DNA from 3 places in the Bradyrhizobium sp. BR2003 genome. Region 2 is predicted to be linked to each of the others. Evidence: predicted binding sites of a transcription regulator. Region 2 holds the regulator's gene; each other region holds the start of a gene.
The links. The regulator LexA, encoded in region 2, represses DNA repair genes until DNA is damaged. The targets are predictions, from matches to a motif close to TGTTCNNNNTGTGTTCNG.

Region 1 (2,266 bases), on a different contig from region 2:
CGCTTCGGTTTGGCGAAGTGATCGATGGTCAGCTTGGTGCGCCGCTTGTTGAGGCCGAGCTTTTCACAGGCGATCTCGAAGCGGCGGCCGATCATCCAGGCCATCGGGCCGGTGCCCTTCATCCTGGTGCCCCATTGCGAGTCGTAGTCGCGGCCGCCGCGCATGTCGCGGATCAGCGTGAAGACGTGACGGTAGCGGTCGGGATAGTTCGCCATCAGCCATTCGCGGAACAGATCGCGCACCTCGAGCGGCAGGCGCAGCAGCACGTAGCTCGCCTCCCTGGCGCCGGCATGCGCGGCGGCATCGAGGATACGCTCGATCTCGGAGTCGTTCAGCGCCGGGATCACGGGCGCGACCATCACCGTGGTCGGGATGCCGGCATCCGCGAGCCGCTTGATCGCCTCGAGCCGCTTCGGCGGGGTCGAGGCGCGTGGCTCCATGGTGCGGGCGAGCTTCGGGTCGAGCGTCGTCACCGAGAGCGCGACCTTGGCGAGATTGCGCTTGGCCATCCGCGCCAGGATGTCGATATCGCGCACGACCAGTGCCGATTTGGTGACGATGCCGACCGGATGGCCGGCGCGCTCGAGCACCTCGAGGATGCCGCGCATGATCTTCCGGTCGCGTTCGATCGGCTGATAGGGATCGGTGTTGGTGCCGATCGCGATCATCCGCGCCTCATAGTCCGGCGCGGCCAATTCCTTCTCGAGCAGCGCGGGTGCGTCCGGCTTGGCGAACAGCTTCGATTCGAAGTCCAGCCCCGGCGACAGGCCGAGATAGGCGTGGGTCGGCCGCGCGAAGCAGTAGACGCAGCCATGCTCGCAGCCACGATAGGGATTGATCGAGCGGTCGAAGCCGATGTCAGGCGAGTCGTTGCGGGTGATCACCTTGCGCGAGGTGTCGGGCGCCACGCTGGTCGTGAACGGCGGCAAATCTTCGAGGCTCTGCCAGCCGTCGTCGAAGGCGACGCGGGCCTCCGCCTCGTAGCGGCCGCTGGCGTTGGACTGCGCGCCGCGGCCGCGCCGCCGCTCGCGCTCGATCGCGACCGCAAGCTCGGGAAAGGGGGCAGGAATGGGTGAAGGTGCACCCGCCGGGTTATCGGAGGGCGCCGTTACCGGCGGGTGCTTGAGGGCATGAGAGGATGCTCGGCTCATGCTTCGAAGCTAACACAGCATGAGAACAAATCAAGAACGCGAACGGAGAAATTCCACAGAACCTTGCTACAAAATTCTGCAGGCGAACAGGCTGCTTTGAATATGACAAGGTGATAACACGGCCGGAGCTTCTCCATCGTTTGAGCCATCGAAGCCTCAAAATCATGCTGAGCGTGATCATTCCAACCGACGGCGTCGAGCGCACCGCGGTCGCAACCCTGGCGGCGCTGGTGCCGGGCGCGGCCGCGGGTGTCATCCGCGAGGTGCTGCTGGTCGACCGCACCGACAGCGACGTGATGGAGCGCGTTGCCGACGTCGCCGGCTGCCGCTTCCTGCGTTTCGAGGGCAGCCGCGCCGCGGCGCTCGCCGCCGGCGCCAGGCAAGCGCGATCGCCCTGGCTGATGTTCCTGCATCCGGGCGCGGTGCTCGACGCCGGCTGGATCGAGGAGACCACCCAGTTCATCCAGATGGTGGCCGCCAGCGGCAAGGACCGCGCCGGCGTCTTCCGCTACGCCCGCGCGCCCTATACCGACCCCGGCCTGCGCGACGGCCTCAAATTCGTCGCCCGGATGATCACCGGCCCCTCGGCCGAACAGGGCCTCCTGATCGCGCGCGAACATTACGAGCGGATCGGCGGCTATCGGCCCGATGCCCGCCGCTCCGAGGCGCGCCTGCTGCGCCGGCTCGGCCGCTCCTCGCGCACCATGCTGCGCAGCCGGATCATGGTGGCGTAAGGCGTCAAGCGAAGTAGGCACTGTTCGCATGAAGGAGGCGCCAGAAAGCGCTTGCGGATTATTTGATTCCGTCAAATAATATCTTTGATGAAATCAAATTCCCATGACACCGCCCTCGAGAGCCAGGTTGCCGCCGTCCGCAGCTTCAGCCGGTTCTATACCCGCAAGCTCGGCATCATCGAGCCGAAGCTGCTGCACTCGACATTCACGCTGCAGGAAGCGCGGATCATCTACGAGCTTGCGCATCGCGAGAACTGCACCGCCACCGACCTGGTGCGCGATCTGGACCTCGATGCCGGCTTCGTCAGCCGCACGCTACAGGCGCTGCAAAAGCGCCAGATCGTGACGCGCAAGCCGTCGAAAGCCGACAAGCGCGTCAAC
Region 2 (2,266 bases):
ACGCCGACGCGATAGTTCAGCGTCTTGGTCCAGATCCAGCGGCTGTCGTAGCGAACGTTCTCGGCGAAAGCGAGCTCGGTGCCCGGCAGCATGCAGACCGCGACAGTGGGATCGTTCTCCGAAGCAAAACCGCGGGTCGACGTGCCGCGGAACGTCGTCGTGATCAGCGTCTCTCCGACAATGGCGGGGCGCGATGCCACGGCGTGCAGACTATAGTCACACATCGGATGGCTCCTCATTTCGAGGTAGCGACCCGTGCCTCTCTTGAGGCATTGGGGCCTCTACCAGAGTGGACGATAGCGAACGAGCTTCTGCTCGTTTCTGGGCGATTGTACGACTGGTCCGAGACCGACCCCGATCACAAACACGCGACGCTGCGCGAGAGGTATCGGAGCGCATCGGGCAGGCCGTACGCTACGCTATCATGCAAGGAACGATCCGACGTGTTGCTCGTTCCCGGCCGCCGCAAGTATTTGCAATTCAGTATTTGCGATACAGGCCGATCAGCTTGCCCTGGATGCGCACCCGGTTCGGCGGCAGGATGCGCACTTCATAGGCGGTGTTGGCCGGCTCGAGCGCGATCGATGCGCCGCGGCGGCGGAAGCGCTTCAGGGTGGCTTCCTCCTCGTCGATCAGCGCCACCACGATGTCGCCGGTGTTGGCGACGTCGTTGCGCTGGATCAGCGCCATGTCGCCGTCGAGGATGCCGGCATCGACCATCGAGTCGCCGCGCACCTCGAGCGCATAGTGCTCGCCGGCGCCGAGCATGTCGGGCGGCACGCTGATGGTGTGGCTGCGGGTCTGCAGCGCCTCGATCGGCGTACCGGCGGCGATCCGGCCCATCACGGGGACCGCGACCGGACGGTTGCCGTCGTCCTCGGCGATCGGCGGCGTGCTGGCGCGCCGGCCGAGGGTGCCTTCGATGACGCTGGGCGTGAAGCCGCGTCGGCCGTTGCCGCCGCCAGCCGAGAGTTCGGGCAGCTTGATGACCTCGATGGCGCGGGCGCGGTTCGGCAGGCGGCGGATGAAGCCGCGCTCCTCCAGCGCAGTGATCAGGCGGTGGATACCGGACTTCGAGCGCAGGTCGAGCGCATCCTTCATCTCGTCGAAGGAGGGCGGTACGCCGGCCTCTTTCAGACGTTCATTGATGAAACGCAGAAGTTCGTACTGTTTGCGCGTGAGCATCTCGAGCATTCCCCCGGTTGATAGCGTCGTTCGATTCCGAGACTCTTCTGGTGGGGCCTTCAGGCGGGCCTGACCTCAGGAGCATGTGCTCGTTGCACTTGCTTCCACGCGGCTTCCCGATTGTAGACACCAGTACTCGAAACAAATCATGAACGGACACTATATGTTCGATATGTGTTCCGCAACCACTTAATTTCCGGTGAACGGATCAGGCAACGCACGATCGGTGGGGCATGAAAACCCTATTCGGGCAGTGTCAGAATCTCGCATTCGCTGCCCTTGACGGCCGCTGCCGCGAACGGCGGACGCACGAGAAGTGCCCGTGCCGCAGCGAGATTCCCGAGCAGCGACGAGTCCTGCTGCGTCACCGGCGTTGCGATCAACGTGCCGTCCTCGCGCGCTTCGAGCCGTGCCCGCAGATAGTCCTCGCGCTGGTCGTTGGCGGCGAGGTCGCGGCCGAGCAGGGCGCTCGTGCGGCGATGATGAATCACTTTCCGGCCGCTCAGCGCCCGAATCAACGGCACCAGGAACAGGAAAGCGCAGACATAGGACGACACCGGATTGCCGGGCAGGCCGATCACCCGCATCGCGCCGAGCCGGCCGTGCATCATCGGCTTGCCCGGCCGCATCGCGATCCGCCAGAACGCCATCTCGACGCCCTCGGCTTCCAGCGACCGCTTGACGAGATCGTGGTCGCCGACCGAGGCGCCGCCCGTCGTGATCAGGACATCGGCGCCGGCCTCGCGCGCCCGGCGGATGCCGGCCGTGGTCGCCTCCATTGTGTCGGCGGCAACGCCGAGGTCGACGGTCTCGGCGCCCTCGGCGCGCGCCAGCGCCCGCAGCGCGTAGCCGTTGGAGTAGACGATCTGGCCGGGGCCGGGCTGCGAGCCCGGCATCACCAGTTCATCGCCGGTCGCCAGCACCGCGACCTTCGGGCGGCAGCGCACCGCAAGTTCCGGATAGTTCATGGCGGCCGCCAGCGACAGCGCGCGGTCGGACAGGCGGCTGCCGCCGTCGAGCAGCACCTCGCCCGCACGGAAGTCGACCCCGGCCGGGCGGATGTGCCGCCCGACGCTGGCGG
Region 3 (2,266 bases), on a different contig from region 2:
CAGGAACGCGACCGGCCGCTTGATCAGGCGGAACACCACCCATTCGGCGGCCAGCGCGCAACCGAACACCAGCGCCAGCTTCCAGGCGATATCGATCAAGAGGCCATAGGCGACCGGATCGTTGGCAGTGCGCACGAACCAGTAATAGAACGCCGGGAAATGCGTCAGCGTGCGCGCGACGTCGGCGACCTCGCGCGACATCTCGCCGACCTGCTCGGACACCATCAGCAGCAGCTGTGCGCCGAGGCTGTCGGCGGTGAGCGGGATCGGCGAATGCTGCTCCGGCGCCGGCTCCGCGGCGGCCGCCTGCGGTGAGGCATTGGCGATGGCGCGCAGCGTGTTGATGATCTCGCCGCGCTTCTTGTCGTCCTGCAGCGTCTCGAGCGCACGTTTCGCCTGCTCGGGCGTCAGCGCGTCGCTGGTAACGGGTTGCGGCGGCGCCGGCTTGGCGGCCGGCTGGGCCAGCGCGGGAGAGACGAACAAAGTGAAGACGAGAAGCAGCGCAAGGCGAAGTTTGTGCGACACGAGGGCCTCATAAAATAACTGCGCGACCGCAGACCCTTGGGAGGAATCTGCTCTCGCGCTCGCGCCATGTCGGATACTCCTTTTCGCCCCGATGGTGTGTCGGAAGTTTGCCGCTGTGACGGCCATCTCTTGGCATTTGCCGCAACACAATCGACACAGGCGTTGAGCCGCGTTTACACTTCCAATGCGCGTTCCCGGCCGATCGGCTCGCTACACGTCAGGGGTGAGACGGCAGAATCTTTCGCTTGACGCGCAGGAGCCGCCGTGATGTTCTTATTTTGTTCTTTTGTTCCGAATTGCATTTTCGGGGGTCTCATGCACGACGTGTTTAGCGACGACGGTCCGGTGCGGCTCTTCTTTCATGATGACGACAGGACGCCGCTGGAATTCATGCGTAACCTGTTACGCACGGTATTCGGCAAATCCCGGAAAGAAGCGGTTGCCATCACCGCGCGGATCGAGGCCCAGAACGGATTCGCATGCGGCCCCTATCCCGCGACGGTGGCCAAGGCGCTGCTCGAGTCCGCCCAGCACCTGATTGATAGCAATGGTCATCCATTGCTGATCACGCCCGCAGCCGCAGAAGCGGCGCGGCCGTGCGACCTCTGTGGCGCGCTGGAACCCGTGACCGACGTTTTTCTCATCCGCAGGACAGTCTGCCTGTGCGGCAACTGCCTGATCGCCGCGCGGGCGAGCTCGGAAAAACTGCCGAGCGAAGAGTTCAGATATGCCTTCATGGCGCTCGATTGGCATTTTGCCGGGACGCCACGCAACCAGATCATGACCCGGTCGCGGCAGTTTCCCGGTCACATGCGTGCAGACGTTCAGATCGCGATCGACAGATTGTTCGATGCGCCGATCCATTTCTTCGGCCTTCATGAGCAACACCGCTATGAGACCCTCACGATAGCCGCGCTGATGGAGAACAGCCGCAATGCGCCGCCGATCGCGCCGCCGCAATATTACGATATCGACGTCGGCGAGCCCGAGTCGGTGCAATGCCTGACCAACGGATTGTGGCTGTGCCAGACCGAGGAGCTGCGCTACGCGGTGCTGCTCAGCTACCATCGTGATTATCAGGGCGAGCCGGGCTTGCGGATTGAGCTCGCGGTGCCCGCGGGCGCGGCCGGAAACACCCTGGTGCAGCGGACTTTTGCCGAGCTGGAAGCTGCCGTGCATGCGGCACGGTCCTATCGCGGCAAGATCCTGTCGCTGGAAGATGCCGCGGACTATCGTGGCCGCGCCCGCGGCGTGACCGTGCATCGCCTGCCGACGGTTGCGCGCGATGACGTCATCCTGCCGGAACGGACACTGCGGTTGCTCGACCGCAACGTGCTCGGCTTTGTCGAGAGCCGCGATCTGTTGCGCGGGCTCGGCCAGTCGACCCGCAAGGGCATCCTGCTCTACGGCCCGCCCGGCACCGGCAAGACCCACACCATCCGCTATCTCGCCACCAACCTGCCAAACCACACAACGCTGATCATCACCGCCGAGCAGGTCGGCCTGCTCGGCGCCTATATGAGCCTCGCGCGGCTGCTGCAGCCAACCATGGTCGTGATCGAGGATGTCGATTTGATCGCGCGCGACCGCGAGGAGATGGGCGGACCGTGCGAGGAATCCCTGCTCAACAAGCTGCTCAACGAGATGGACGGCCTGAAGGAGGATTGCGACATCCTGTTCGTGCTAACCACCAATCGGCCGGAAGAGCTGGAAGGCGCGCTGGCCGGCCGGCCCGGCCGCA

Region 1: a site for LexA is predicted at 1,173-1,190, ahead of E2I15_RS01380 (PA0069 family radical SAM protein). Genes of this name have one in related genera too.
Region 3: a site for LexA is predicted at 794-811, ahead of E2I15_RS34765 (ATP-dependent Clp protease adaptor ClpS). Genes of this name have one in related genera too.

The regions. Positions count from the first base shown of each region.
Region 1 is NZ_SMYJ01000005.1:117,484-119,749, reverse strand. Features, by position in the region: gene E2I15_RS01380 (PA0069 family radical SAM protein) at 1-1,151, opposite strand, end outside; gene E2I15_RS01375 (glycosyltransferase family protein) at 1,316-1,885, shown strand; gene E2I15_RS01370 (bifunctional helix-turn-helix transcriptional regulator/GNAT family N-acetyltransferase) at 1,973-2,266, shown strand, end outside.
Region 2 is NZ_SMYJ01000009.1:330,241-332,506, forward strand. Features, by position in the region: gene E2I15_RS06015 (hypothetical protein) at 1-224, opposite strand, end outside; gene lexA (transcriptional repressor LexA) at 481-1,185, opposite strand; gene E2I15_RS06025 (molybdopterin molybdotransferase MoeA) at 1,428-2,266, opposite strand, start outside.
Region 3 is NZ_SMYJ01000045.1:83,896-86,161, reverse strand. Features, by position in the region: gene E2I15_RS34770 (mechanosensitive ion channel family protein) at 1-525, opposite strand, end outside; gene E2I15_RS34765 (ATP-dependent Clp protease adaptor ClpS) at 841-2,266, shown strand, end outside.